3 regions of the Enterococcus casseliflavus genome follow, and region 3 is predicted to be linked to each of the others. Evidence: a T-box and tRNA genes for the amino acid it is inferred to sense, from the RefSeq annotation. Region 3 holds a T-box; the other regions hold tRNA genes.
The links. The T-box of region 3 lies ahead of argS (arginine--tRNA ligase). A T-box ahead of a tRNA ligase gene usually reads a tRNA of that ligase, here a tRNA-Arg.
Positions count from the first base shown of each region.

Region 1: it encodes a tRNA-Arg, which carries the amino acid that the T-box ahead of argS (arginine--tRNA ligase) is inferred to sense. The anticodon was not compared.
Region 2: it encodes a tRNA-Arg, which carries the amino acid that the T-box ahead of argS (arginine--tRNA ligase) is inferred to sense. The anticodon was not compared.

Region 1 covers NZ_CP119393.1:2,207,816-2,218,021, reverse strand. The annotation lists gene trpE (anthranilate synthase component I) at 1-1,040, shown strand, start outside; gene P0G38_RS10805 (aminodeoxychorismate/anthranilate synthase component II) at 1,021-1,599, shown strand; gene trpD (anthranilate phosphoribosyltransferase) at 1,617-2,651, shown strand; gene trpC (indole-3-glycerol phosphate synthase TrpC) at 2,678-3,436, shown strand; gene P0G38_RS10790 (phosphoribosylanthranilate isomerase) at 3,433-4,080, shown strand; gene trpB (tryptophan synthase subunit beta) at 4,077-5,270, shown strand; gene trpA (tryptophan synthase subunit alpha) at 5,267-6,043, shown strand; partial or broken gene P0G38_RS10775 (PhzF family phenazine biosynthesis protein) at 6,192-6,437, opposite strand; tRNA gene P0G38_RS10770 (tRNA-Arg) at 6,650-6,723, opposite strand; gene P0G38_RS10765 (O-methyltransferase) at 6,869-7,567, opposite strand; gene P0G38_RS10760 (2-isopropylmalate synthase) at 8,142-9,662, shown strand; gene leuB (3-isopropylmalate dehydrogenase) at 9,659-10,206, shown strand, end outside.
Region 2 covers NZ_CP119393.1:852,135-862,340, forward strand. The annotation lists gene P0G38_RS04070 (lipoate--protein ligase family protein) at 1-202, opposite strand, end outside; gene P0G38_RS04075 (YwiB family protein) at 426-863, shown strand; gene rpoE (DNA-directed RNA polymerase subunit delta) at 948-1,556, shown strand; tRNA gene P0G38_RS04085 (tRNA-Arg) at 1,722-1,793, opposite strand; gene rpoN (RNA polymerase factor sigma-54) at 1,845-3,164, shown strand; gene P0G38_RS04095 (sugar-binding transcriptional regulator) at 3,409-4,446, shown strand; gene gap (type I glyceraldehyde-3-phosphate dehydrogenase) at 4,487-5,488, shown strand; gene P0G38_RS04105 (phosphoglycerate kinase) at 5,588-6,778, shown strand; gene tpiA (triose-phosphate isomerase) at 6,842-7,597, shown strand; gene eno (surface-displayed alpha-enolase) at 7,710-9,011, shown strand; gene P0G38_RS04120 (hypothetical protein) at 9,169-10,206, shown strand, end outside.
Region 3 covers NZ_CP119393.1:1,177,652-1,187,857, forward strand. The annotation lists gene P0G38_RS05780 (LacI family DNA-binding transcriptional regulator) at 1-355, shown strand, start outside; gene tsaB (tRNA (adenosine(37)-N6)-threonylcarbamoyltransferase complex dimerization subunit type 1 TsaB) at 620-1,345, shown strand; gene rimI (ribosomal protein S18-alanine N-acetyltransferase) at 1,329-1,871, shown strand; gene rimI (ribosomal protein S18-alanine N-acetyltransferase) at 1,864-2,337, shown strand; gene tsaD (tRNA (adenosine(37)-N6)-threonylcarbamoyltransferase complex transferase subunit TsaD) at 2,330-3,349, shown strand; gene argF (ornithine carbamoyltransferase) at 3,487-4,500, shown strand; T-box leader at 4,580-4,773, shown strand; gene argS (arginine--tRNA ligase) at 4,901-6,592, shown strand; gene P0G38_RS05815 (arginine repressor) at 6,675-7,145, opposite strand; gene rpsB (30S ribosomal protein S2) at 7,449-8,237, shown strand; gene tsf (translation elongation factor Ts) at 8,348-9,229, shown strand; gene pyrH (UMP kinase) at 9,377-10,099, shown strand; gene frr (ribosome recycling factor) at 10,101-10,206, shown strand, end outside.

The DNA.
Region 1 (10,206 bases), 1.0 Mb from region 3:
ATGAATTGCAAGTGCCTGATATGGCCTTTTGGCTTTTCGAAACTTTTCTCGTTTTGGACCATCAGACAGAAACTTTAACGATCATTCTTGAAAATTGCTATAGCCAAAGAGGAACCGTCGAGATGGAGCAGGTAATGCAAGCAGTGAAGCAGCAGTTAAGGACACCAGTCGCCGCTGAGACCCGTGGGTTATCGAATGAAAAGCTGCATTTTACAAGTAATGTTACCCAACATGCCTATGAAACGATCGTTCGTGAGGCAAAAGCCCGAATTACGGCAGGGGATATGTTTCAAGTGGTTCCTTCCCAACGTCTGCAAGCAGCATTTACACAAGATCCTTTTGACTATTACCGAAAACTGCGAGTGACGAATCCGTCTGCCTACCTCTATTATCTTGATTTCGATCACGGATTCAAAGTGATCGGCAGTTCACCTGAAAGCTTGATCCGGGTTCAAGGAACAACGATCACCACAAATCCAATCGCTGGTACCCGCAAACGAGGGGCAACCAAAGCAGAAGACGAAGCTTTGGCGGCGGAACTATTAGCAGATGAAAAAGAACGTGCAGAGCACCAAATGCTGATCGATCTGGGGCGCAATGATTTGGGACGAATCGCTGAACATGGCACGGTTCATGTTCCTTTATACATGGTGATCGAGAAATACCGCTATGTCATGCATATCGTTTCGGTGGTGGCTGCCAAGCGCAGAGCAGGTGTGACGGCAATGGATGCCTTGAAAGCAACCCTGCCAGCAGGCACGGTCAGCGGGGCACCAAAGATTCGTGCCATGACTCGCATCTATCAATGGGAAGCTGTTCGAAGAGGGGTCTATGCGGGAGCCGTTGGGTATTTTTCTCGAAACGATCAAGCGGATTTTGCCATCGGGATTCGGACAATGGTTTTGAAAGACGCGATCGCTTATGTCCAGGCAGGGGCGGGTGTCGTTTATGATTCTGATCCCTCATCTGAATACCACGAAACCTTACACAAAGCCAAAGCACTATTGGAGGTGTCAGCCAATGATCTTACTCGTCGATAACTATGATTCGTTTACTTACAATCTTCTCCAGCTCTGTCCAGAAGAAACAGTCGTCTTGCGAAATGACGATCCAGAGCTTTTTATTGTTGCTAAAGAAGCAGATGCCATCATTTTTTCCCCGGGACCAGGCCGTCCCGAAGAGGCAGGATTTATGATTTCTTTGATCAAAACATACCATGATAGCAAGCCGCTTTTAGGGATCTGCTTAGGTCATCAAGCCATTGGGGAAGCGTTTGGTGCCAAAGTGGTCCAAGCACCAGCCATTATGCACGGCAAGCAATCGAGCCTTACGTATCAGAAAAAAGGCGTATTCAAAACCTACCTAGGAGACATGACTGTCATGCGCTATCACTCGCTGGTCATTAAGCCAGCGACCCTGCCTGCACAATTTGAGGTGTTTGCTGAAACAAAAGGGATCATCATGGCGATCCAGCATCGACAAAAGCCGATCGTAGGACTCCAATTCCACCCTGAATCAATGGGGACAAACGAAGGGGCATTTTTTATCCAACGGTTTCTTGAACTCATTCCAGAAAACTCAGCAAAAAGCAGCAAATGAAAAAGGAGGAACTTTTTATGGAAGCAGTCAAAATACAGCAGCCGCAGCAAATCACCCAGCAGCTTTTTAATGGCAGTCATTTAAGTTATCAGGAGATGCGCCACTTTGCTCAAGGAATTTTAAGCGGGATGTTTTCAGAAAGTCAATTGGGGGCAGCGTTAGTTGCGATGAAGATCAACGGCATCACAGCCACCGAATTGACCGCTTTAGCGGAAATCATGTTAGAGCATGCCGTGACCATTCCTTATGAAGGAGGAGACGCCATGGACAATTGCGGTACTGGCGGCGACCACTCCAATAGTTTTAATGTCTCCACTACGGCTGCCTTCGTGTTAGCAGCCGGGGGAATCACGATGGCAAAACACGGCAATCGCAGTATTTCTAGTCGTTCAGGCAGTGCCGATGTCTTAGCCTGCTTGGGGGTATCGATCCAAGCATCACCAGAAAAAATCGCTGAGTTATTAGCGACTGTCGGCATCGCGTTTCTCTTCGCTCCCTCGTTGCATCCCGGCATGAAAGCAGTGATGAAGATACGGCAAGAATTAGCAACACCAACGATTTTTAACCTATTAGGCCCCTTGATCAATCCTGTTCCGTTGACTACGCAACTGATCGGTACTTACGCTGGCGAGAGCTTGGTAGACACCGCTCAGGCGTTAGGCAGTCTTGGTCGGGAACGAGCAATGGTGATCCATGGATGTAATGGGATGGATGAAGCCAATTTGGCTGGTGAAACGGCGATCAGTTTTTATCACGAAGGAAAGGTGACGAATTTTTCTTTGGATCCGCAAGCGTATGGCTTTACGCCAGCACCGATCGAGGCGATCGTCGGCGGAGATGCGGCTCAAAACGCCGCGATCTTAACTGCGGTGATGAAAAATCACCCTTCCGTTTATCTAGAGACAGTGGTCTTAAATGCAGGGTTAGGCTTTTACGCTAACGGCAAAGCCGCCACCCTAGCGGAAGGCTTTGCGATGGCACGGGCGTGTATCGCTTCGGGCGCCGCCTATGACAAACTGCAGGAGTTGATCCGCCAGTCAAATAGCCAATAACTACGAAAGCTGTAAGGAGGAGAATCATGGATTTTTTAGAAACGATCATCCAGAAAAAAGTTGAAGAAGTTGCCGCGATGCCACAAGAAATCGAAAAGGTCGTAGCGAAACGTCCATCATTTTATCAGCAAGTCAAGGAACGACCACAAAAGATGCACCTCATTGCTGAAATCAAGCGAGCTTCACCTTCAAAAGGAGACATTAATCAAGCGATCGACCCAGTCACGCAAGCGCAAGCTTATGAAGCCGCGGGTGTCAGCGGGATTTCCGTTTTGACCGACCAACAATTTTTCAAAGGCTCGCTGGCAGATCTTGAAGCAGTCAGTAAGGCTGTTTCGGTGCCTATACTATGCAAAGACTTCATTATCGACAAAAAACAATTGATTCGCGCCAAGAATGCAGGTGCCAGTATCGTTTTATTGATCGTGGCTGCGTTAGAGCCAGCCCGTTTCGTCGCGCTGTATCAAGAAGCCGAAGCACTAGGGTTGGAAGTACTCGTTGAGACTCATAATGCGGCTGAATTTCAACAAGCCCAAGCATTAGGTGCCAAAATCATCGGCGTCAACAATCGTGACCTAAAAACTTTTGACGTTTCCTTGGATGTCAGTATTGCTTTAGCACCTCAGCCATCAGAGGCGGTTTATATCAGTGAATCTGGTATTCGAACTGCCGCAGATGTGCTGCAGCTTGCACCGTTTTATCATGGAGTCCTCGTTGGAGAAACGTTGATGAGAAGCAATCGAATTGCTGAAACAGCGGCAGATTTGCAGGTGAGCCGCCGATGACCAAAGTGAAAATTTGCGGACTCACCGAACGCCTGCATGTCGAAACTGCCGTCAATGCAGGAGCAGATTACCTTGGCTTTGTTTTTGCCGAAAGCCGTCGGAGAATCGATCCGACCCAAGTCCGCAAGATAACGGAGCAAGTACCCGAAAATGTAGGGAAAGTCGGGGTTTTCGTTTCTCCAAGTGTTGAAGAAGTGCAAGCGGCAATTCAAGCCGCCCAACTGACAGCGATTCAGCTCCATGGAAAGGTTCTGCCATCTTTGCAAACAGCCATTCAGAAGGGCGTTTTTGCTCATCAAAAGATCGCAGTGATCCAAGCCTTTGATGGAGAAGCAGAAACTTTAAAGCAAGATTTCCTGAGCTGCGATGCAGATTTTGGTTTATTGGACGCTCCAGTAAGAGATCACCCTTATGCTGGCGGCAACGGCCAGTCCTTTGATTGGCAAAAAGCGGCGAGAGAACCGTTGCCGTTGTCTGAGCGATTTTTTATTGCTGGCGGGTTGCACGCGGAAAATGTAGAAGAGGCGATCCAACTTTTTGGGCCTTATGCTGTCGATGTTTCTTCAGGCGTTGAAACCCAGGGCAAGAAAGACAGTCGGAAAATCGAACAATTTATTCATTTAGTAAAGGAGAAAAAAAGATGACTCAGTATCCCACAAAAGCAGGATTTTATGGTTCTTTTGGCGGACAGTTTGTGCCAGAGACATTGATGTATGCAGTCAAGCAATTGGAAACTGTCTATCGTGAAGCACAAACGGACGCAAGTTTTCAAGCTGAATTACAGGAATATTTGCAAGAGTATGTAGGAAGAGAGACCCCCCTTTATCATGCACAGCGCTTGTCACAACACTTAGGCGGTGCCAAAATTTATCTGAAGCGAGAAGATTTGAATCATACGGGTGCCCATAAAATCAATAATGCACTTGGCCAAGTCTTATTAGCAAAACGGATGGGGAAAAAGAAAGTGGTAGCAGAGACCGGTGCTGGGCAGCATGGCGTCGCCACAGCAACTGCGGCCGCGTTGTTCGGTATGGAATGCACGATTTTTATGGGCGCGGTAGATGTTCAGCGGCAAGCACTAAACGTCTTTCGAATGGAATTGTTGGGAGCAAAAGTGGTTTCAGTCACATCAGGCAATCAGACATTGAAAGATGCTGTCAATGAAGCGCTGCGCTACTGGGTCGCAACCGTCGAGGACACTCATTACGTGATGGGTTCGGTACTCGGTCCGCATCCTTTTCCAGAGATCGTTCGAGATTTTCAAAGTGTGATTGGGAGTGAGACACGGCGGCAACTTTTAGAAAAAGAAGGACAACTACCAACGACAGTCGTTGCTTGTGTTGGCGGCGGCAGCAATGCGATGGGAATGTTTTATCCTTTCATCAACGATCAAACCGTTCGTTTGATTGGCGTTGAAGCAGCTGGAAAAGGCGTGGATACTACCGAGCATGCGGCGACTTTAACGAAAGGCAGTATCGGTATTTTACATGGTACCAAAATGCATTTGCTGCAAGACGATGATGGGCAAGTGATCGAACCTTATTCGATTTCAGCCGGCTTGGATTATCCTGGTGTCGGTCCCGAGCATTCATATTTGAAGGAAATTGCGCGAGCGGAGTATTTCGCGGTCACTGATGAAGAAGCCGTTGACGCCTTTTATCTCTTGTCTCAAATCGAAGGCATTATTCCTGCTTTGGAAAGTGCTCATGCCGTTGCCTATGCTTTAAAGTTAGCGCCAACGATGACAGCAGAAGAACGCTTAGTGATCTGTTTGTCTGGGCGAGGGGACAAAGATGTTCAACAAATCAAAGATCGGAAAGGAGCAGCGAAATGACCAGCAAAACATTGACGATGAAACTAAAAGAGCGCCAAAAACAAGGCAAGCCTTTGTTTGTACCTTATATTATGGCGGGTGCCAACGGACTGGAACGCCTGCCGGCAGAAATCGAGCTATTGACGACACATGGCGCAGCCGCCATTGAAATCGGCGTGCCCTTTTCAGACCCAGTCGCAGATGGAGCGGTCATCCAAGCAGCTGGAATGCAGGCATTAGCCAATGGGACCACTTTAAAAAAGATCATTGCTTTGCTGCAAACGATCCATTCTGAGGTTCCACTGGTATTGATGGGGTATGCCAATTCATTCTTTCATTATGGGATTGAACAGTTAGCAAATGAGTTAAAAACGACAAATGTGAAAGGGTTGATTATTCCAGATTTGCCTTTTGAACATCGATCGCTAGTAACGCCTACGTTTGATGCGGCGGATCTCGCGCTGATCACACTGGTCTCTTTGACCAGTCCGCCAGACAGAATTCAGACACTGATCGAAGAAGCGGAAGGATTCGTTTATGCTGTGACAGTGAACGGTGTCACTGGAGAAGATCGTCAATACAACGAACAGCTGGATCAGCATTTGCAAGCCATTTCGGAAAAAAGTCCGATTCCAGTACTAGCTGGTTTCGGGGTCTCGACCCACGCAGACGTGCAGCGCTTTGCCCGAGTGTGCGATGGGGTAGTGATCGGTTCAAAAATCGTAGCAGCCTTACAGAACGAGCCACTGCCTAAAGTCAGTGAGCTGTTAGCAGAACTTGTCGGTATTTCATAGAAAATCAAGGTGAAGGAAAGAACCCGAGTTGGGTTCTTTTTTTTATGAGAAAACTAGTATTCGAGATACTGATGGGCTGCTATGGAAAAAGAACACGATGTGTGAAGAGGAAAAAAGGCTGATGGAAGATCAGCCTAAATTGTTGTGATTATGCCAGTGTATCGGTGTCGATGGTGACTGTCTCGCAAAAATGCCCTCTGCCCCCAACATAAACACGTTGGATTTCCTTTCGCGAGGACGTAGCTAGTTTGACAAAGATTTCAGAAGGTTCACCTAAATTGCTGCCTTGTTCAAAGCGATACACTTCTTTTTCAAGGGAACATTTTTGATGCAAGAAGCAAGCCAAAGCGGCATTGGAAGTACCTGTGGCAGATTCTTCATTGATGTCAAACAGCTGACAATTAGAATAAACACGGAAACGATGATGCCAATGAAAGAAATTTGCTGAAGATTGAAGCGGATGGGAATCGATCGTTTGATTGCTTTTGATGAGGAAGGAAACAGGCTGTTGATTATTCACCAAATTGCTATGGCAAAAATCTAAATCAATTTGGCACAAGAACAAACAAAAACCGCCAAGAACAAGGGTTCTCGACGGTTAAATAACGTTCCAGGAGGGATTCGAACCCCCGACCGTTCGCTTAGAAGGCGAATGCTCTATCCGGCTGAGCTACTGGAACAAATAAATTTCAGCGAATGCTCACTTCGCCTAAGCTGTTGAAATCAATCAGCAACAAATAACATTATAGAAAAAGGGCGCAGCAATGTCAATCTCTTTTCGCCCTTTTCTTATTTTTTCTTTGAAAAAAGGAAGCGCAGCTGCCCTCAACCTTTCTCAGGTTCCTCAAGGATCACGCTATCTGCTTCTTTCGTAATGAGAATCACGCCATCTCCTAAAGGGACGAGGGTGGAGGTCAGCTGAGGATGGTTCATCACGGTATCCAAGAAAAGATTCAACTTGCGATAGATCGCTCGCTGGTTGCGAGGGATGTCTTCGATGGGTTGTAAAATCGTTCCAGCTTGGAACACGTCATCCACCATCAACACGCCACCTTTGCGTAACAGGCGTAGACATTCTGGCAAAAATTCAATGTATTTCGATTTGGCACTGTCCATGAAGATAAAATCATAAGGCCCACTCAATGTAGGCAGGACATCTGCCGCTTGTCCTTCTAAAAGCGTGATTTTGTCTTCATTTCCTAAGCGAGCATAGGTTTCTTTGGCTTTGCGGATCATGACGTCAAAGCGATCGATCGTTGTGACATGCCCCTCTTTCACACATTGCGCCATCAAGCTTGAAGAAAAACCGATCGCTGTGCCGATCTCAAGGATTTCTTTTGGCTGAAGCTGTCCCAATAAAAACTGCAAAAAGACCACAGTTTCATGTGGGATGATTGGCACTTCTTTTTCATGAGCGGCTTGCTCGATTTCACCAAGTTCGCCGGGTAATTGTTTTTGTTTTTCACGCATAAACGCCACTAGTTCTGGTTTGACTACTGGACGATGCATCATTTCGTTGCGCATCTTCATCCTCCTCATTTATCGCTGCCCCTTATTATACGAATAACTCACCTTAAGTTCAATCTTTTCGAGTCTTTGGAACAACAAAAAAACCAGTCATACGACTGGCAGGATAAAGGGGTGAAAAATATTTTTGGGATATTTCTATCATAACGGTGTTATGTGGAGGTTTGGTTAAAATCCTGTGAAGATCTCGTCAGGTTCTGCTTAAATTTTCATCAAGGAAGAAAAGCAACCCATCATCAGGGTGAAAACGAACTTTTTATCGAAATATTCAGAAAATTCAGGGGAAAGTGTTGACAGAGGAACCTGCTGTTTGGTATCTTCATAACAAGATAAAAAAAGTGATAGGTGACGACGATGGATAAACGATTGAAACAAACAGCTGCATTTTTATTATTATTATCGTAAGGACTCTTTTTCTATGACCCGCCTTTTTAAGGCATCATTTGAAGAGTCCTATTCGCATTGCATGAAGGAAACCCTTTATGGAGTGCTTTTTTTATACCATTTTTTCAATTTGTTTGAATGAGGTCGCGCCAAGCGTGCCCCTACCACTGCCAAGGAGGAAATAGTGATGAGAAAAATCCAGTTTTTTGACACCACATTGAGAGACGGTGAACAGACACCGGGAGTCAACTTCAATACAAAAGAGAAGGTTCAACTGGCGCTGCAATTAGAAAAATGGGGGATCGATACGATCGAAGCAGGCTTTCCGATTGCATCAGAAGGAGACTTTCAAGCAGTCCAAGCGATTGCTGGGGCGGTGACGAAAATGACCGTTGCAGGACTTGCCCGTTGTCAGAAAAAAGACATTGATCGTGCCTATGAAGCTCTTCATCAAGCCATCGATCCCCAGATCCATGTCTTTTTAGCAACGAGTGAGGTGCATCGCCAGTACAAGCTGAATATGACGAAAGCAGAAGTACTCGCTTCCATCAAAGAACATGTGGCTTATGCCCGTGAACGCTTTGAAAAAGTTCAATTTTCGCCAGAAGATGCCACCCGCACCGATAAGGCCTTCTTGCTTGAGGCGGTTCAAACAGCGATTGATGCCGGCGCGACGATCATCAATGTGCCCGATACAGTAGGGTTTACCAATCCTACGGAATATGGTGCGCTTTTTGCTTATTTGATCGCCAATATCAAGAGTGAGCAGCCGATCATTTTTTCTTCCCATTGTCATGATGACTTGGGAATGGCGACAGCCAATGCGCTGGCAGCTATCGAAAATGGTGCTGATCGGGTGGAAGGAACGATCAACGGGATCGGCGAACGAGCGGGCAATACCGCATTAGAAGAAGTGGCGCTGGCGTTGCATATTCGCAATGATTTCTATCAGGCTACCTCCAACATCAAGTTAAACGAAACAAAACGCACCAGCGATCTGGTGGCACGTTTGTCTGGGATCACGGTACCGAAAAACAAAGCGATCGTCGGCGGCAATGCCTATGCTCATGAATCTGGGATTCATCAAGATGGCGTCTTGAAAAATCCTGAAACTTACGAAATCATTACCCCGCAATTGGTAGGCGTACAAACCAACTCACTGCCTCTTGGCAAACTTTCTGGCCGCCATGCGTTTGTCGATAAAATGCAGCAGCTGGGCTACCAGTTTGACCAAGAAGAAACCAATGAATTGTTTAAACGCTTCAAAGAGTTGGCAGATAAGAAAAAGCAAGTGACCGAACAAGATTTGTTAGCGTTGGTGGCTGACCAGGGCCGCAGCCAAGAAGATGGCTGCGAGTTGGAGTCAGTTCAGCTGCAATACGTGTCCAATGGCCATCAAGGAGCGGTGGTTTCTATCATCAAAGACGAGGAAAAACAAGTGGCATCAGCTATCGGTGCCGGCAGTATTCAAGCTATCTACAACTCGATCGATCAGATTTTCCAGCAACAGCCGAAGTTGTTGAACTATGAGATCACTGCCTTGACCAGTGGGGAAGATGCGCAAGCGGAAGTGCACGTGGTTATTGAATGCCAGGAAACCAATGAAAAAATCAGCGGGATCGGCTTAGACTTTGATGTCTTGCAGGCGTCAGCCAAAGCCTATGTACAGGCTAGCGCAGCTCTAAAGAATCGAGGTGTCCTTGTTTGAAAAAGATCGTGGTTTTAGCAGGAGATGGCATCGGACCAGAAATTATGGCCAGTGCGCTTGCGGTATTGAAAGCGGCTTGTCCAGACCATCTCCAACGCTTTCATTTTGACCAGCGGCCATTTGGTGGTGCGGCGCTGGCACTTACTGGAGAGCCATTGCCGCAAGAAACACTACAAGCTTGCCAGCAGGCGGATGCGATCCTTTTAGGAGCCATTGGTGATCCAGTTTGGGAAAACGCACCGATAACACCCGAGAAAGGACTTTTGGATTTGCGTCAAGCGTTAGGGCTATACGCCAATATTCGGCCCATCAAAGTAGTTGATGCGGTGATTGCTTTGTCTCCCATTAAAGAAGCGATCCTTCGGGGGACAGATTTTGTCATCGTTCGTGAGTTGACTGGCGGTATCTATTTTGGCGAAAAAGCAGAAAAATCTGAAGAAGCCTACGACATCAATCATTATCATCAAGCAGAGATTCGACGGATTTTGCGTAAAGCTTTTGAGATCGCCCGCACGCGGAAGAAGCGGGTTCTCTCTGTCGATAA
Region 2 (10,206 bases), 330 kb from region 3:
AGGCATAGCCAGCTTCTTTCAAAACCTGCAGACCATCTAACAAAAAAGGCAGCCGGGTATCTTTCATTCCTAAAATCATCGTATCGGACAACTGCCAAAAATGACAATAAACTTGTTCCAGTTTGCCAGCAGCTTCGGTGGCAACATCGGTAAAAGCAAACGGCTCATAAGGATTGTGGATACGTGGTAAGGTTTGATCCATTATATAGATAGTCAAATCGGTTAAACTCCTTTAAAAATACCTGTTATCCTTATTATATACGATTCTTGGAAAATTACTTGGAGAAAAGAATGAAAACTTGCTTTTGTTTTCGCTTTTTTATTTTCAATGAAGAAATAGACCAAGGAGAATCAACTGAAATGATTGACAAACGAATGAAAAAAAGCAAGAATGAAACTGAAATCTTCAAAGGAGGCACACGTACATGCAAGAATTATCAAAAGGAATCCCAATCTCGATTCATTTAACAACCAATGTACGTCAAGCAGGGGAAACAGAAAACTTTCTGTTTGATCTGCAAGGACAAGCAGTCAAGATCGGTGATACCTTATACATCCGTTACAAAGAGATCCAGCCAGACGGCACCGACGTTCCCGTCACGATGAAAATCATGCCAGACGGATTGATTCAATTGATTCGCTCAGGGGAAATGCGCATGCGCTTGAAATTTTCTTATAAGGAACGTTTAGAGACGAGCTACCAAACCCCGTATGGCTTGATGATGTTCCACACCTTCACCAATCACTTGCACGTTAGCTTGAAAGACCGTCCATATTCGGGAAAGATCGATATCGATTATGACTTGTTCATGGCTGCTGACAAAGTCGGCGAATACAAACTATCTTTAGAATTTACCGCTTGATCAAAGGGAAATTGAAAGAAAAAATTGCAATTTGAGACGTAATTTTGTATGATTAGGAGTAGACTGTGAAAGGACGTGTCCCGTTTGGAAATTAATGTATTTGAAGGTGTAAATAAAAACGAATTGTCGATGATTGAAGTTGCCCATGCGATTTTAGAGCAGCGCGGTGACGTGATGGATTTTTCTGATTTGGTCAACCAAATTCAAAACTATCTTGAAACTTCAGACAGCGAGATTCGTGATTCATTGGCGCAGTTTTATACAGACTTGAATATCGACGGTAGTTTTATTTCTTTAGGCGACAATCGTTGGGGCTTACGTTCATGGTACGCCATTGATTCGATCGATGAAGAAGTCAACCATGGCATCGAAGACGAGGATGAAGATACACCACGTCGTCGCAAACGTAAAAAAGTCAATGCCTTTATCAACGATGATGAAGACGCAATCGATTATAACGATGATGATCCTGAGGATACTGATTTGTCAGATGACGAAGAAGATGATCTCTTTGATGATGATGATGACGAGGATGAAGAAATCTCGGCATACAATTCAGACTTGCAAGAAATCGGCGCCGACAATAGCACCGATGATGAAGAAGAATTACCTGACAGCATTGAGGAAGATCTCACCATTATCGATGACGATGATGAAGATGATTTTGCGGATGAAGAGGAAGAAGAGGAGTAATCCTCTTCTTTTTTTCGCCTTTGGGCTGCAAGCAGCTTTTAATCGCTGAAGGACGATTTCGTCTTCTTACATAGATACAAATAAAAAAAGGAACCGCATCAGCGGTCCCTAAGTGCTTTTGAATTATTGATTTGAATCGAGTATACTTGTAACGAAAAGAAAAAACGCGCCTTGAGGGAATCGAACCCCCGTCTCAAGAACCGGAATCTTACGTGATATCCACTACACTAAAGGCGCGAAGCACAAATATTAGTTTAACCAATTTCAGTGAAAAAAACAAGAGGTAGAATGATGAAATTTCAACAGCAATTTTCACAACAACAAAAACAGACGCAAAAGCTTGCTATGACGCAGAAATTACAGCAATCAATCCAAGTGCTGCAATTTTCTGCAGACGAATTATTGTCCTTCATAGATAACCAAGCATTAGAAAATCCATTGATTGATCTGGGGGAATATGATTCGCCCATCACACCAAGCAAAAGCAATGGCTCATCAGAACAATTGATGGATTATTTAAGCCAGATCCCTGACCAGCATACGTCTTTATTCGAATACCTCATCGATCAAGTGCATTTAAACTACCGAGATACCTTCTTGCGGACGATCGTTTTATTTTTAGTCGAGTACATTGATTTAAACGGCTTTTTGACGATTGATCTGGAAGAAGCTGGAAAACTTGTTGGTGGGACCCCAATCCAAATGCTTGATGCCTTGACCTTGATCCAGCAGCTAGATCCAGCAGGCGTCGGTGCTCGTGATCTAAGAGAGTGTTTGATGCTACAAACGGAAAGAGATGATTATGCGCCGCCAATGGCCTATCTCATTTTAGAAGAATTTTTTACGGAAATGGCAGAGCGCAAGTGGGACAAAATCAGCAAAGCGCTGCAGATTCCATTAACTGAGATCCAAAAGGTCTTTGATTATGTTCAAACATTGACCCCCACACCAGGGGCTGCGTTTGGGTCAACCGATGGGCTTTACATCGTTCCTGACCTGCGGGTGACGGTTGAAAAAGGACAGCCGATCGTGAAATCAAACAAACGCGCCTTACCAGAGGTTCGCTTTCAGCAGCAATATTTTGATCAATTGAAGCAAAGCGGTGATCCAGAGGTCTTAAGTTATTTAGACAATAAAGCCCAAGAGTTCGAGTGGCTGAAAAAGACCTTGCTGCAACGAGGGGATACCATCTATCGTGTCGGGGTGCAGATCGTTGCACGGCAAAAGGAGTTTTTCACTCAACCAGATCGCCCATTAAAGCCATTGGTTTTAAGAGAAGTTGCCGAAGAATTGGGGATTCATGAATCAACGGTCAGCCGAGCGGTCAACGGGAAATACTTGGAAACCTCCTTTGGGGTGTTTGAATTAAAACTATTTTTTGGACAGAAGGTTTCGACACAAGAAAGCGGTGATGACCTGACGACGGCATCGATCAAACAGCAGCTAAAAGCACTGATCGATGAAGAAAATAAAAACAAACCATTGTCAGATCAGAAGTTGACAGATGCCCTCAAAGCCCAGGGCATCGATATTTCCAGACGAACGGTGGCAAAGTATCGTGAAGCTATGAATATCCCAGGTTCTTCCAAGCGGAAACGATTCGAGTAAAGCAAAACGTACTATTAACGAGTAGGAAAGGCAGCAAAGCCTTTCCTTTTTTTTATCGATCCTTTCCTCTTTTTCAAATTATGACGATTTTATGAAAAGCAAGATTTTGTGACTGAAATAGTTGCGTATCAAGGCGATAAGTGCTACTATTATTGGTGTAGGAAACAGATTTAAATTTTTTTTGCAATCGATGGGTCATTTTAAGTCATTGTAGGACGAAAATTGTCCAACGGGAGGATATAAAATGCTCGATGAATTAAAATTGATTGAGGCAATCACCCCGGATATTCTCGCTGTACTCCAGGAACGTTACCGTATCTTAAGAAATATTTATTGGATGCAGCCCGTTGGCCGCCGGACACTTTCGGAAAGTTTATCAATGACGGAACGCGTGTTGAGGACGGAAACAGATATCCTTAAAAAGCTAAAACTGATCGACTCTTCAAAAAGCGGCATGCAATTGACCGCCTACGGAGAAGAAGTGTACACGAAGATTGGTGCACTGATGGATCAGCTGTTCGGAATGCACCAAATCGAGAAACGATTATCAGAGACCTTTGGCATCGAACGTTGTTTGATTGCGAGCGGCGATGGTGATCGACAACCGAAAGTTATTGCTGAATTTGGCCAGTTGCTGAATGAATCGTTGGATCTCTTATTGCCAGAAGGCAAAAACACCATCGCAGTAATGGGAGGGACGACAATGGCGAAAGTTGCCGAGGAATTGGGTAATTTGGAAACCGCCAAACGTCATAACTTGTTTGTTCCAGCCCGTGGTGGTATCGGAGAATCAGTCAACGTGCAAGCAAACTCTGTCAGCTCGGTGATGGCAATGCAGACAAATGGCGATTATCGCTCCTTGTTTGTACCAGAACAATTAAGCATGAACACCTACGAGTTTCTCTTGAAAGAACCCGCCATCGTTGATGTCTTAAACTTGATAAGTCAAGCAAATTGTGTTATTCATAGTATTGGACGGGCGTTGCATATGGCGGCTCGAAGAAAAATGTCAGAACAAGAAATTCTGATGTTAAAACAAAAAAATGCAGTTGCAGAATCCTTTGGGTATTTCTTTAACGAAGCTGGCGAGGTCGTCTACAAAGTTCCTCGCATCGGACTTCAATTAAAAGATTTGCAAAAAGTCCCAATTATTTTTGCGGTCGCTGGCGGACAATCAAAAGCCAAAGCGGTCAATGCATACATGAAAAATGCACCAAAACAAACCTGGCTCATCACCGATGAAGCTTGCGCAAATGAGATTTTAAAAGGGGCAACCCTTTAAAATAAATATTTTTATGATTTTCATAAGGAGGAAATCTTAAATGACAGTTAAAGTAGGTATTAATGGATTTGGACGTATCGGACGCTTAGCATTTCGTCGTATCCAAGAAGTAGAAGGAATCGAAGTTGTGGCTATCAATGACTTAACAGATGCTAAAATGTTAGCTCACTTGTTAAAATATGATACAACACAAGGACGTTTCAACGGTACAGTTGAAGTTCACGAAGGTTCATTCAATGTGAACGGAAATGAAATCAAAGTTTTAGCTAACCGCAACCCTGAAGAATTGCCTTGGGGCGAACTAGGTGTTGAAATCGTGTTAGAATGTACTGGATTCTTCACTTCTAAAGCAGCTGCTGAAAAACATTTAACAGCTGGTGCAAAACGTGTAGTTATCTCAGCTCCTGGTGGAAACGATGTTCCAACAATCGTTTACAACACAAACCATGAAACTTTAACAGGTGAAGAAACAGTTATCTCTGGTGCTTCATGTACAACAAACTGTTTAGCTCCTATGGCGAAAACATTGAACGACAAATTTGGTGTGATTGAAGGATTAATGACTACAATCCACGCTTACACAGGTGACCAAATGACTCTAGACGGACCACACCCTAAAGGTGACTTCCGCCGTGCCCGTGCTGCTGCTGCAAACATCGTGCCTAACTCAACTGGTGCTGCTAAAGCGATCGGCTTAGTAATCCCAGAATTGAACGGCAAATTAGATGGTGCTGCTCAACGTGTTCCTGTTGCAACTGGTTCATTAACTGAATTAGTTACTGTTCTTGACAAAGAAGTAACTGTTGATGAAATCAATGCAGCAATGAAAGAAGCTTCAAACGAATCTTACGGTTACAACACAGACGAAATCGTTTCTTCTGATATCGTTGGTATGACTTACGGTTCATTATTTGATGCAACTCAAACAAAAGTTATGACTGTTGGCGACAAACAATTAGTTAAAACTGTTGCTTGGTACGACAATGAAATGTCATACACTGCACAATTAGTACGTACTTTAGAATACTTCGCTAACCTATAAGAGTTGCGAACGACTTTAATTTAAACCATCGCAAGAGAAAGCGGGGAAGCATCGCGCTTCTCCGCTTTTTTTAACAATTATGCTAGGAGGAATCTGTTCATGGCGAAAATGACAGTTCAAGATATCGATTTAAAAGATAAAAAAGTTCTTGTACGTGTGGACTTCAACGTTCCATTGAAAGATGGAGTGATCGGAGACGATACACGGATCAAAGCAGCATTACCAACAATCAATTACGTGATCGAAAACGGCGGAAAAGCAATTCTTTTCTCACACTTAGGTCGTGTGAAAGAAGAAGCAGATAAAGCTGGAAAATCTTTAGCGCCAGTTGCGAAACGTCTAGGCGAATTGTTAGGCAAAGAAGTAACTTTCGTGGATGAAACCCGCGGCGAAAAATTAGAAGCAGCGATCAACAACATGCAAGATGGCGATGTCGTTGTTTTTGAAAACACTCGTTTCGAAGACATCGATGGCAAAAAAGAAAGCAAAAACGATCCTGAACTAGGTAAATACTGGGCTTCTTTAGGCGATGTTTTTGTAAATGATGCCTTTGGTACCGCACACCGCGCACACGCTTCAAACGTAGGGATCGCTTCAACAGGTATCCCAACAGTTGCTGGTTTCTTAATGGAAAAAGAAATCAAATTCATCGGTGAAGCAGTCGAAGAACCAAAACGTCCAATGATCGCGATTCTTGGTGGAGCAAAAGTATCTGACAAAATCGGCGTAATCGAAAACTTGATTCCTAAAGCAGACAAAATCTTGATCGGCGGCGGAATGACGTATACGTTCTACAAAGCAAAAGGCATGGAAATCGGTAATTCTCTTGTGGAAGCAGATAAAGTAGAATTAGCAAAAGAATTGATCGAAAAAGCTGGCGATAAATTAGTATTACCAGTTGATTCAATCACTGCTGCTGAATTTTCAAATGATGTTCCAACAGAAGAACATACTGGTGATGTTCCTGAAGGACAAATGGGCTTAGATATCGGACCTGAAACTATCGCTTTGTTTGCTGAAACATTAAAAGGCGCAAAAACAGTTGTTTGGAACGGACCTATGGGTGTGTTTGAAATGTCTAACTTCGCAAACGGTACGATCGGTGTTTGTGAAGCAATTGCCAACCTTGAAGATGCAACAACGATCATCGGTGGCGGTGACTCTGCAGCTGCAGCAGAACAATTAGGTTTTGCTGACAAATTTACCCACATCTCAACAGGTGGCGGTGCCAGCCTTGAATTGTTAGAAGGAAAAACACTTCCTGGCCTAGCTGCGATCAACGATAAATAATCAATGACAAGCCGTGCAAAGGATCTCCTTTGCACGCTTGATAACGAAAAGGAGTGCCAGAACATGCGCAAACCAATTATTGCCGGAAACTGGAAAATGAACAAAACTGCGAAAGAAGCAAAAGAATTTGCTGAAGCAGTCAAAACAAAAATTCCTAGCAACGATACAGTTGACTCTGTGATCGGTTCGCCAGCTTTATTCTTAGAAACATTAGTGAATGCTGCTGAAGGAACAGAATTAAAAATTGCTGCTCAAAACAGCTACTGGGAAAATGAAGGTGCCTTTACTGGCGAAACTTCACCAGCAGCTTTAGCAGATCTAGGTGTTGACTATGTCATCATTGGCCATTCAGAACGTCGTGAATACTTCCATGAGACAGATGAAGACATCAACAAAAAAGCCAAAGCAATCTTTGCAAACGGCATGATCCCAATCCTATGCTGTGGTGAATCTTTAGAAACCTATGAAGCTGGCAAAACAGCGGAGTGGATCGAAGGACAAATCACTGCTGGCTTAGACAGTTTAACAGACGGTCAAGTAAGTAATCTTGTGATTGCGTACGAACCAATCTGGGCGATCGGTACTGGTAAATCAGCGGATGCAAACATCGCAGACGAAATTTGTGGCGTTGTCCGCAAAACTGTTGAAAAATTATACGGCAAAGAAGTTTCAGACAGCGTACGTATCCAATACGGCGGCTCTGTAAAACCTGAAAACATTGCTGAATACATGGCAAAAGAAAATGTTGACGGAGCATTAGTTGGCGGCGCAAGCTTGCAAGCTGATTCATTCCTAGCATTATTAGATGCTGTAAAATAATTTCATTTTCATGAAAATAACATTTGCAGAATCGTCACTTTTTCACTACAATTAAGTTGTTCGCAAGGGGCTTTCCCCTTAAGATAAAACAAACTCAAAGGAGAGACAAAACATGTCAATTATTACTGATGTTTACGCACGCGAAGTCTTAGACTCACGTGGTAACCCAACTATCGAAGTAGAAGTCTACACAGAATCAGGTGCTTTCGGCCGCGGAATGGTTCCTTCAGGAGCTTCAACAGGTGAACACGAAGCAGTTGAATTACGTGATGGCGACAAAGCTCGTTATGGCGGTAAAGGTGTAACGAAAGCAGTTGACAATGTAAATAACATCATTGCAGAAGCTATCATCGGCTACGATGTCCGTGACCAAATGGCTATCGATAAAGCAATGATCGCTTTAGACGGAACTCCTAACAAAGGCAAATTAGGCGCAAACGCGATTCTTGGTGTTTCTATCGCTGTTGCTCGTGCAGCTGCTGATTACCTAGAAGTACCTTTATACCACTACTTAGGCGGATTCAATACAAAAGTATTGCCAACTCCTATGATGAACATCATCAACGGTGGTTCTCACTCTGACGCACCAATCGCTTTCCAAGAATTCATGATCTTGCCTGTAGGCGCACCTACATTCAAAGAAGGCTTACGTTGGGGTACTGAAGTATTCCACGCTTTGAAATCAATCTTGTCTAAACGTGGTTTAGAAACTTCAGTAGGTGACGAAGGTGGTTTCGCTCCTCGTTTTGAAGGAACTGAAGACGGTGTTGAAACAATCTTAGAAGCAATCAAAGCTGCTGGTTTAGAACCAGGTAAAGATGTATACCTAGGATTTGACTGTGCATCATCAGAATTCTACGAAAACGGTGTTTACGACTACTCTAAATTTGAAGGCGAAAACGGCGTAAAACGTACTGCTGCTGAACAAGTTGACTACTTAGAAGAATTAGTTAACAAATACCCAATCATCACTATCGAAGACGGTATGGATGAAAATGACTGGGATGGTTGGAAACTATTAACTGAACGCTTAGGCGACAAAGTTCAATTAGTAGGGGATGACTTGTTCGTTACAAATACTGAAATCCTTGAAAAAGGAATCAAAAACGGTATCGGTAACTCAATCCTGATCAAAGTTAATCAAATCGGTACATTGACTGAAACATTCAATGCTATCGAAATGGCGAAAGAAGCTGGTTACACTGCAGTAGTTTCTCACCGTTCAGGTGAAACAGAAGATTCAACAATCTCTGATATCGCAGTTGCAACAAACGCTGGCCAAATCAAAACTGGTTCTCTTTCACGTACTGACCGTATTGCAAAATACAACCAATTACTACGTATCGAAGACCAACTTGGTGAAGTTGCTGAATACAAAGGCTTGCAAGCTTTCTACAACTTAAAAAATAAATAATTTTAGTTTGATCAAACATTTTCGTTTGACTGTACTGAAATGATGGTAGAGTCCCCCCATGTGTAATTGACATGGGGGGACTTTTTTACGAGTTTTATCGGTATGCTAATTGTATGATAGACTATAGGAAAACTTAGTATTTTAGGAGAGAACGCTGATGAAAAAATTGTACATAAATAATTTAGTATCAAAGGAAGTAGAACATATTGTTTCGGCTGCAGGAATTATTGACCTATTTCCAAAAGAAGTGATCCTCCAGTATAATTGGCTGATTACCGATTATTCAGGTGACATAAGTATTTTGCATTCGATTGAAAAGAAGAAAAATGGAAAGTCGCTTATTTGGCTGAGCGGCCATAATTTATTGGATGCAATCAAAGATACTTATCTTCATGAAGGGGTGCTAACTGGTTTTTTACCCAGCATTTCTTTGGATGATCTTTTGATCTTTGATTCTTATCCTGAGTGGGAAGGCTGGAATCGTGATGTAGATCTTCCGTACATTCAGCATCCATTAGGCAGCTTAGAATTAATCATTGATGATGGTAGCTCATATTCTGTCGTTACAGACGATACAGATCTATTGGTATATATAGAAAAGCATTGTAAGGATATAGCTGTGTCTGATTCATGTGATGAAAGACCAGACAGATCGTTTGGCGATCTTTATAGTCAACAGTTGCTACCCACAACTGTTGGCAACTGGTGGTTAACCTTTAACGGGGAGCCGATTTCTTTTAAAGTAATCGATGGTCATAGCAATTTTTCGAGTGACTACGGTGAAAGTCATCCAGATTGGGTCAGCGAAATAATCGGTCGCTTTATCTTATTGCCTAATTTAAAAATGATCAAAGGGAAGGGAAAACTTGAGATAAAAACGAATCTTCCTCGACACTCTTTCCGTGATTTTGAAATCGTTAGTGGGCAAAGATACTATGGCGCGCAATATTTGTTAAAAAAATCTGCCAATAACCTTAATTTTGCTGTAACTCAATATTATGACGATGAGTGTTTCCTGAAAAAATCCGGGGGTGTATATCAACTTGACAGATCTGACTCGGGATTCCCAGCTTATTATATTGAGGGGAATCAAAGTCCAGCTGATTTAAGATTTTGTTTGTCATGGGGTGCATTGGCTACTGCAGATTCTTTGTCCTTGGATGTGGCTTGTGACTTTGATCAAGAGGAGATTGTT
Region 3 (10,206 bases):
TCACCTCAGCGCACCGTTTACAGTAGAGGGCGGTTATGAGGCGATGAAAGAGTATTTGCAGCAAAACAAAGAGTTGCCAAGTGCTTTATTTGCTTCCAGTGATGCCTTAGCGATTGGCGCTATGCGTGCTTTGCAAGAAAAAAACATCAAGATTCCTGAGGAGATCGCAATTATCGGCTTCAACGATGTCAGTGTTGCAAAGTACGTCTTTCCGACGCTGTCAACCATCAAAGTTCATACGGAATGGTTGGGGGAACTGGCAGTGACGACCTTGCTGGATATCATTACGAATGCAGCACCCGTTCCTCGCAAAGTTACGATCGCAACGGAACTGATTACGCGTCAATCCTCCTAGCAACCAGTTGAATCACCGAAGGATGTCGTTACACACGTCAACTGAGTTTTAATGGAATAACAAAAAAATGACTATCGTCTTACCCGAACCTTTAAACAGCCTCGTCGGTTTGCAGCTGCAGCCGTGCTTGCTTTTTTCAAAGGTTCGGGTATTGTTGTCCTATTGTTTTTTTTCTAAACGCAGGCATCTTTTGGGAGACTTGGTTGGGCATTTGATTAGAATATGGTAGAATATGAGAGAGTTTTTTGAATGGGGAGAAGAAAGATGAAAACATTAGCGATTGATACCTCAAACCAGACACTGGCGGTTGCGGTGGTCGATGGTCAAGAAGTGTTGGGACAAAGCCAGACGATGGCGATCAAAAACCACAGCACAGCATTGATGCCTGCCATTGATGGATTGATGCAAGCGGTGGGGATGGCACCTAAAGAGCTGGAGCAAATCGTTGTTGCGAAAGGTCCTGGTTCGTATACAGGTTTGCGAATCGGCGTCACAACAGCAAAAACGCTGGCGCAAACATTGAACATCCCGCTGATTGGTGTTTCTAGTTTGAAAGCAGTCGCTGCCAATTGTGTGGGCGTATCGCAAGTGATCGTGCCGTTGTTTGACGCTCGCCGTCAAAATGTCTACGCAGGTGCCTACCAATGGCATAATGGGACCTTAGAAACAAGGATCAAAGACCAGCATATCTCACTGTCTGAATTATTGACCCAGTTAAAAGCAGTCGATGGTCAAGAAGTGCTATTTGTCGGCGCCGATACCATCAAATTTAAAGACATGATCGAGGCGGAACTGCCGACAGCCCATATCAATCAAGTATCGTTATGGAATTACCCGAATGGCGTTGTTTTAGCTGCTATTGCGAAAGAAGAAGCGCCGGTCGCTTCGATCCATGATTTTGTACCAGACTATTTAAAATTAGTTGAAGCCGAAGAAAAATGGTTAGCCTCGCATGAACCGGGAGTGGATGCCTATGTTGAAAAAATTTAAAACGATGACGGGAAAGCTGGCTCTTTTCCGTCAGATTCAATACCCAGAGCGTAAAAAAGAGATACGAGGGGAAACGTACGTTGTTCGTGAATTAGTCGGAGATGACATTAAAGAGCTGCTGCAGGTGGAGCGTCTCGTGTATGCTGGGGAACTGCCTTGGACCAAGAGCGCCTTTTTGTCAGAGCTTTATTCACGGGTCAAACATCTTTATTTGGGCATCTTGCATAATGAGCGGATGATTGGGTTTATCGGGGTGCGGATTTTAGGCGCTGATGCCCATATCACCAATATCGCGATCATTCCTGATTATCAAGGAAAAGGGATCGGTTCTTTCTTGCTAGGAGAAATCGAACGTTATGCACGGAAAAACAAATGCGACCGTTTGACATTAGAAGTGCGCCTGGGCAATCGTGATGCGCAACGTTTGTATCGGACCCTCGGGTTTGTTTCACAGGCGATCAAAACGGCGTACTACACCGAAGGCAATGAAGACGCATTGGATATGGTGAAATTTTTAAATGACTAACGAACAAGCAGATCAAACGATCCCGACACCGCAAATGCTCTGGTCATTGGCAGATCAGAGCTATCCCTTTGGCTCGCCTTGGAATGTGCAGCAATTTCAACAAGATTTGCAAAACAGCAACAGTCGCTATTTGTTCCGTTATGGAAAAACCAATCAAGAGCTGATTGGGTTTCTCTGTTTTCAGCAAGTGCTGGATGAAGCAGAGCTGTTTAATGTAGCGGTTTTACCAGCGTATCAAGGTCGTGGTTTGGCGAAAGAATTGTTGAAGCAAATGGAATCGCTCGTGGAACAAACCGATGGTCGGCGCATCTATCTTGAAGTGCGTGTGTCGAATTTGCAAGCACAAGCTCTTTATTTACGTATGGGCTATACAGTCATCGGTCGTAGAAAAAAATATTACAGTCATCCAGAAGAGGATGCGTTGATTATGGAAAAGAAAGTAGGCGGACAAAAATCAAATGAATGAATTGATTTTAGCCATTGAAAGCAGTTGTGATGAAACCAGTGTGGCAGTGATTAAAAACGGCGACACCATTTTAAGTAACATTGTTGCTTCGCAGATCAAGAGCCACCAGCGCTTCGGCGGTGTCGTACCAGAAGTCGCTAGTCGTCACCATGTCGAACAGATTACTTTATGTATCGAAGAAGCATTGACACAGGCCGACACCCAACCTGAAGAGTTGTCAGCTGTTGCTGTTACCTATGGTCCAGGGTTGGTTGGGGCACTGTTGATTGGGCTGTCTGCAGCAAAAGCCTTTGCCTGGGCCCACAGCTTACCGCTGATTCCGGTCAATCACATGGCAGGACATATTTATGCAGCTCGCCTAGTGAAGCCATTGGTTTTTCCTTTAATGGCATTATTGGTCAGCGGTGGCCATACCGAATTGGTGTATATGGCAGAAGATGGCTCTTTTGAGATCATCGGTGAAACGAGAGATGATGCCGCTGGTGAAGCCTATGACAAAGTCGGTCGTGTTCTGGGTTTGCCTTATCCTAGTGGGAAAGAAATTGATCGCCTTGCGCATCTAGGCAGTGATACGTATCACTTTCCTCGAGCAATGATACAAGAAGATAATTTTGATTTTAGTTTCAGCGGCTTAAAGAGTTCCTTTATCAATTTTGTGCATAATGCACAGCAAAGAGAGGAAGCTTTGTCAGTAGAAAATCTAGCAGCTAGTTTCCAAGCCAGCGTTGTCGAAGTATTGGTTCACAAAACGTTGCGGGCATGCCAAGCTTATCCTGTAAACCAGCTGATCGTTGCTGGGGGAGTCGCGGCGAATCAAGGCTTGCGTGACGCTTTACAAAAAGCGATGCAGGAATTGCCGGAAGTGGAATTGTTGATTCCACCGTTGCGTCTTTGCGGAGATAATGCGGCCATGATTGGTGCCTATGCCCATGTTGCGTTGAAAAAGCAGCGCTTAGCAGATCTTTCATTGAATGCTGATCCAAGTGTCAGCTTTGCCCATACGATTTCTTAAGATGATTGCACCTAAGATCCGTTCTTAGGTGTATTTTTTTAGTTTCTTTATGAGCAAACAGAAGATTTTGTTGTATTTTATTTCATTATTTGATATCATAATGTATAATTATTAGTTAATTGGAGGGCGGGTATGCAATGACATCGGTTTTTAAAGGACGCAGTTTTTTAGCAGAAAAGGATTTTACAAAAGAAGAACTACAATATTTGATTGATTTTTCCCAGCACTTGAAAGGGATGAAGGCCAACAATCAACCACATCGCTACTTAGAAGGAAAAAATATTGCACTTCTGTTTGAAAAGAATTCGACACGGACGCGAGCAGCCTTTACGGTTGCAGCGGTGGATCTGGGGGCACATCCGGAATTTTTAGGGGCCAATGATATTCAGTTGGGGTCTAAAGAATCTGTTGAAGATACCGCCAAAGTATTCGGCCGCATGTTCGACGGGATCGAGTTTCGCGGCTTTAGTCAACAGGTTGTCGAAGATCTGGCCAGCTATTCAGGCGTACCTGTTTGGAATGGCTTAACGGATGAATGGCATCCAACGCAAATGATTGCTGACTTTTTAACCATTCAAGAAAACTTCGGTGAGCTGACTGGCTTGACCATCGCATACTGTGGGGATGGGCGCAACAATGTCGCTAATTCTTTATTAGTGACCAGTGCGATTTTAGGGGTCAATATTCATGTCGTCACTCCGAAAGTCTTGCAGCCAGAAGCAACCATCATCGCACAGGCACAAGCCTATGCCAAGCAATCGGGCGCAAAGATTTTGGTGACTGATGATGTGGATCAAGGTGTTCTAGGCGCTGATGTCGTGTATACCGATGTTTGGGTATCAATGGGTGAAGAAGAAAAATTCCAAGAGCGGATCGAACAGCTGGTGCCGTATCAAGTCAACCAATCGTTGATGAAAAAAACACAAAACGATCAAGTGATTTTTATGCATTGTTTGCCAGCATTTCATGATGATCAGACCACGTATGGCAAAAAAGCAGCGCAGGCGTATGGAATTTCTGAGATGGAAGTCACTGATGAGGTCTTTCGCAGTAAGTATGCCCGTCAATTTGATCAAGCCGAAAATCGTTTGCACTCAATCAAAGCGATCATGGCAGTGACTGCTGGAGATCTATTTATTCCTAAAGTATAAAATAATTTTTTTTGAAAATGCCAAAATCTCGCTAGCCAAACAAACATTTCTTTGCTATACTTTCTGGGAAGTAAATAGCCTTGATTTGATGAAACAAGAGAAGTAGCGATTCGAGTATCAGTTAGCGAGTTCGGGGTGGTGGAAGCCGAATTGATCAGATTGTGAAACGCACTTGTGAGAATTTGCCAAGCAAACGGAATTCTGCCGTTATCAGAAAAAAGTAGGTCCGAAAAGGACAATCAGAGTGGTACCGCGGGAAATCTCGTCTCTAGTGCATGTTATGCGCTAGAGGCTTTTTTGTTTTTATCAATCATTTCTTGCATGAAAAACATACAGCTGTTTGCTTGCTTCAAACAACTTTTCATCAAAACATGGGCTCAGTCATTATAGGAGGGATACTATGAATAACAAAGAAATCGTCGCACAAGCCATCCATCAAGTAGTAAAAGAAGATCTATCGATCGAACAAGTTCAGCAATTACTGGAAAATCCAAAGTCAGCTGACCATGGGGATGTGGCATTCCCAGCCTTCTCGCTAGCAAAAGTCTATCGGAAAGCGCCGCAGCAAATTGCCGCAGACTTAGCAGAAAAAATCGATCAAGCGTCTTTTGAAAAAATTGAAGTGGTCGGTCCATATTTAAACTTCTTTATGGATAAAAAAGCAATCTCTGCCCACGTCTTAGAGATGGTTCTCAAAGAAAAAAATCATTTTGGCGATCAAACCATCGGCAATCAGCAAGCAGTACCCATCGATATGTCTTCACCAAATATTGCCAAACCCATCTCAATGGGGCATTTGCGTTCCACTGTGATCGGTAACTCGATCGGCTTTATTTTAGAAAAAATCGGTTACCAGCCAATTCGCATCAACCATTTAGGCGACTGGGGCACACAATTTGGGAAATTGATCGTGGCCTATAAAAAATGGGGGTCAGAAGAAGCGGTCAAAGCGGAACCAATCAACGAACTGTTGCGTTTGTATGTTGATTTTCACGAAGCTGCCGAGACAGATAAACAATTAGAAGATGATGCGAGAGCTTGGTTCAAGAAACTAGAAGATGGTGACCAAGAAGCAATGGATTTGTGGCAATGGTTCCGTGATGAATCATTAAAAGAATTCAATAAAATCTATGATATGTTGGAAGTTTCCTTTGATTCATTGAATGGCGAAGCTTTCTATAATGATAAAATGACAGAAGTCGTGGAATTATTAGAGGAAAAACACTTGTTGAAAGAAGACCAAGGGGCAGAGATCGTTGATTTGGCTGCGTATGACTTAAATCCAGCCTTGATCCGCAAATCCGATGGTGCGACTCTTTACATCACACGGGACATGGCCGCAGCGCTGTACCGCAAACGGACCTACAATTTTGCCAAATCATTGTACGTGGTAGGAAATGAGCAAAGTTATCACTTCAAGCAATTAAAAGCTGTTTTGAAGGAAATGGGCTTTGAGTGGGCAGATGATATGACCCACGTACCATTTGGATTGATCACCAAAGATGGGAAAAAATTATCTACGAGAAAAGGGAAGATCGTTCTTTTAGAAGAAGTATTGAATGAAGCGATCGATTCAGCGAAAGAACAAATCACTGAAAAGAACCCAACGCTTGAAAACAAAGAAGAAGTTGCAAAACAAGTCGGTGTCGGGGCAGTCGTTTTCCACGACTTGAAAAATGACCGTTTGAATAATTTCGACTTTACGCTAGAAGAAGTTGTCCGTTTTGAAGGAGAGACCGGACCCTATGTGCAATATTCTCATGCCCGTGCCATGAGCATTCTTGAAAAAGCCGACTTTGATCCTGCTGCTGTCAGCAGTCTGGCCTTGGCAGATACTGAGAGCTGGGAAGTCATCAAATTGATTCAGCGCTACCCAGAAACCGTGCTGCAAGCAGCAGAAAAATATGAACCATCCGTCATTGCTAAACATGCCATCAAATTGGCACAGGCTTTTAATAAGTATTACGCCAATGTGAAAATCTTAGCTGAAGATGCGGAAAAAGACGCACGTCTGGCTCTAGTTTATGCAGTAACGACCTTATTAAAAGAAGATTTACGGTTGCTTGGTTTACATGCACCCGACAAAATGTAACAAAAAAAGCTGCGTCCTTGTTTCGACAAGGACACAGCTTTTTTGTAGTAAAAATACAGATAGGTCACATTTGTTCGGTGTCTTATAAGACCGCGTGGTTTCTGATAAATTGATAAAAAGTTTCGGCATCTTCGTCGCTGCGGGAAATCACCGCTACTGTATCAAAGCCCGCCAACGAGCAAACTTTTTCTGGCATAGTCACTTCATCGATCGCAGCCGAAAGCAAAGGCGCATTGTCCGCAACGGTATGGATCAACGTCATAAATTGCACACGATCTACTTTAGTGACAACGTCTTCGATCATCTGTATCAAACGCTGCTCTTCTTCTTTTTCATCTTCTGACGATTGCATTCCTTGAAAAATGACAAACTTCGTCTGACCTGTTTCATCGGGCACTTTCACGATTTTCAAATCACGAATATCGCGAGAGATGGTCGCTTGCGTGGCGGAGACGCCTTGGGCTTCCAATTGCTGCAATAATTCTTCTTGCGTGCGTACAGTATGTTCAGTAATGATTTGTCTAATAAGTAAATGGCGATCAGCTTTTCGCATAGGTAAACTCCTTTAAGCATGATTGATTAAGTCAGCCTTATCATAGCAGATAAAGCCGAAAAAACCTAGATATAATAAGAAAAGAATTAGAACGTTAAAAAAAAGCTGGACCACGAATCGTAGTTTTTTCATTTGAATCAGTTGCATTTCTTTTTTAGCTACTGTATACTGTTTAAGGCGTGAGTTTTTCACGTCAATCCCACATCTTGTTCCATCTGCGAAGCGGTGCTGATCGATTCAGTTCTTCAAGGAGTAAAAGAGCAAGAGAGGAAAACAAAAAAACCAAATTGGAGGAAACACAACATGGCAGTAATCTCAATGAAACAATTACTAGAAGCCGGCGTACACTTTGGTCACCAAACTCGTCGCTGGAACCCAAAAATGAAGAAATATATCTTCACAGAAAGAAACGGCATCTACATCATTGATTTGCAAAAAACAGTGAAATTAGTAGACGCAGCTTACGACTACATGAAAAATGTTGCTGAAGAAGGCGGCGTTGCATTGTTCGTAGGTACTAAAAAACAAGCACAAGAAGCAATCAAAGAAGAAGCAATCCGTTCAGGTCAATACTATGTTAACCATCGTTGGTTAGGTGGAACTTTGACAAACTGGGAAACAATCCAAAAACGTGTTGCTCGTTTGAAACAAATCAACAAAATGGAAGAAGATGGCACATTTGCTGTTCTTCCTAAAAAAGAAGTCGTTGGCTTGAACAAAGAGCGCGAACGTCTTGAAAAATTCTTAGGCGGTATCGCTGATATGCCAAGAATTCCAGATGTAATGTACGTTGTTGACCCACGTAAAGAACGTATCGCGATCCAAGAAGCACGCAAATTAAATATCCCGATCGTAGCTATGGTCGATACAAACTGTGATCCAGACGAAATCGATGTTGTTATCCCATCAAACGATGACGCTATTCGTGCCGTTAAATTGATCACTGCGAAAATGGCAGATGCTTTCATCGAAGGTAACCAAGGCGAAGACCAAGTAGCAGAAGAAGATTTTGCTGCTGAATCAACAGAAAACGCAACTTCAATCGAAGAAATCGTTGATGTTGTCGAAGGCGACAACGCATCAGCTGAATAATAAATGATGGAGCTGTTTCAAAGGCTAGGCGCCAAGCCTCACTCTCCTTTGAAACAGCTTTTTTTAAAGACAAGCAATCTTGTTTAAAAACATTTAGGAGGAAACAAAAAATGGCAGAAGTAACAGCTAAATTAGTAAAAGAATTACGCGATATGACTGGTGTAGGAATGATGGACGCAAAACGTGCATTAGTTGAAGTAGAAGGCGACATCGAAAAAGCCGTAGACTTATTACGTGAAAAAGGTATGGCAAAAGCTGCGAAGAAAAACGACCGTATTGCTGCTGAAGGTTTAGCATCTGTAGCGATCAACGGCAACACAGCAGCAATCGTTGAAGTGAACTCAGAAACTGACTTCGTTTCTAAAAACGAAATGTTCCAAGACTTAGTAAAAGAAATCGCTGAAGTAATCGCAGCAAACAAACCAGCTGATATGGATGCTGCTTTAAAATTAGAAACTTCTAAAGGCACAATGGATGCTGCGTTGATCGAAGCAACACAAGTAATCGGAGAAAAAATCAGCTTCCGTCGTTTTGAAGTTGTTGAAAAAGATGACAATGCTGCTTTCGGCGGTTACCTACACATGGGCGGACGTATTGCTGTATTGACTGTTCTTGAAGGAACAACTGACGAATCAGTTGCGAAAGATGTTGCAATGCACGTTGCAGCGATCAACCCTCGCTACGTGAACGAAGCACAAATCTCTCAAGAAGAATTGGATCATGAAAAACAAGTCTTGACAGAACAAGCATTGAACGAAGGCAAACCAGCGAACATCGTTGAAAAAATGGTTGAAGGACGCTTGAAGAAATTTAAAGCAGAAATCGCTTTGGTTGACCAACCATTCGTTAAAGACCCAGATATGACGGTTGAAAAATACGTTGCATCAAAAGGCGCAACTGTGAAATCTTTTGTCCGCTTTGAAGTCGGCGAAGGTATCGAAAAACGCGAAGACAACTTCGTTGAAGAAGTAATGAGCCAAGTGAAAAAATAATTCTGTTCCTCGAACAGATGGGAACGCATGGAAGTGCGCTCCCTTTTTTTAAGCAAAAACGGTTTTTGAAGAAATAGTGTAGATAATTTTCAACGAAAGAGCACCAATATGCTACAATAGTATTGGAGAATGTACGGAGGAATCATGATGGGCAAACCAAAATATCAACGTGTTGTATTAAAATTAAGTGGTGAAGCATTAGCGGGTGACGAAGGCTTTGGGATCAAACCACCGACGATCCAAGAGATCGTTAAAGAGATCAAGGAAGTCCACGAATTAGGCGTACAGATGGCGATCGTGGTCGGCGGCGGAAACATTTGGCGTGGACAAATCGGCGCACAAATGGGGATGGAAAGAGCACAAGCTGATTACATGGGCATGTTAGCGACTGTGATGAATGCTTTAGCATTACAAGACACGCTAGAAAATGCTGGTGTACCAACGCGTGTCCAAACTTCGATCGAAATGCGTCAAATCGCAGAGCCTTATATTCGTCGCAGAGCAGAACGTCACTTAGAAAAAGGGCGGGTCGTCATTTTTGCAGGCGGAACAGGAAACCCTTATTTCTCAACTGATACGACCGCAGCCTTACGGGCAGCTGAAATCAACGCTGATGTCATTTTGATGGCGAAAAACAATGTTGATGGCGTCTACTCAGCAGATCCTAAAACGGACCAAAGTGCTGTGAAATTTGATGAATTGACCCATTTAGAAGTCATTTCTAAAGGATTGCAAGTAATGGATTCAACCGCAAGTTCATTAAGTATGGACAACGATATTCCATTAGTCGTATTCAACTTGAATGAGCATGGAAACATTCGCCGCGCCATTTTAGGTGAACATATTGGAACGACAGTAAGGGGGAAATAACATGGCTGACAAAATTTTAACAGAAGCAAAAGACAAAATGAAAAAAGCAGCAGAAAACTTGCAGCGGGAATTAGGACAAATCCGTGCTGGCCGCGCGAACGCGAGCA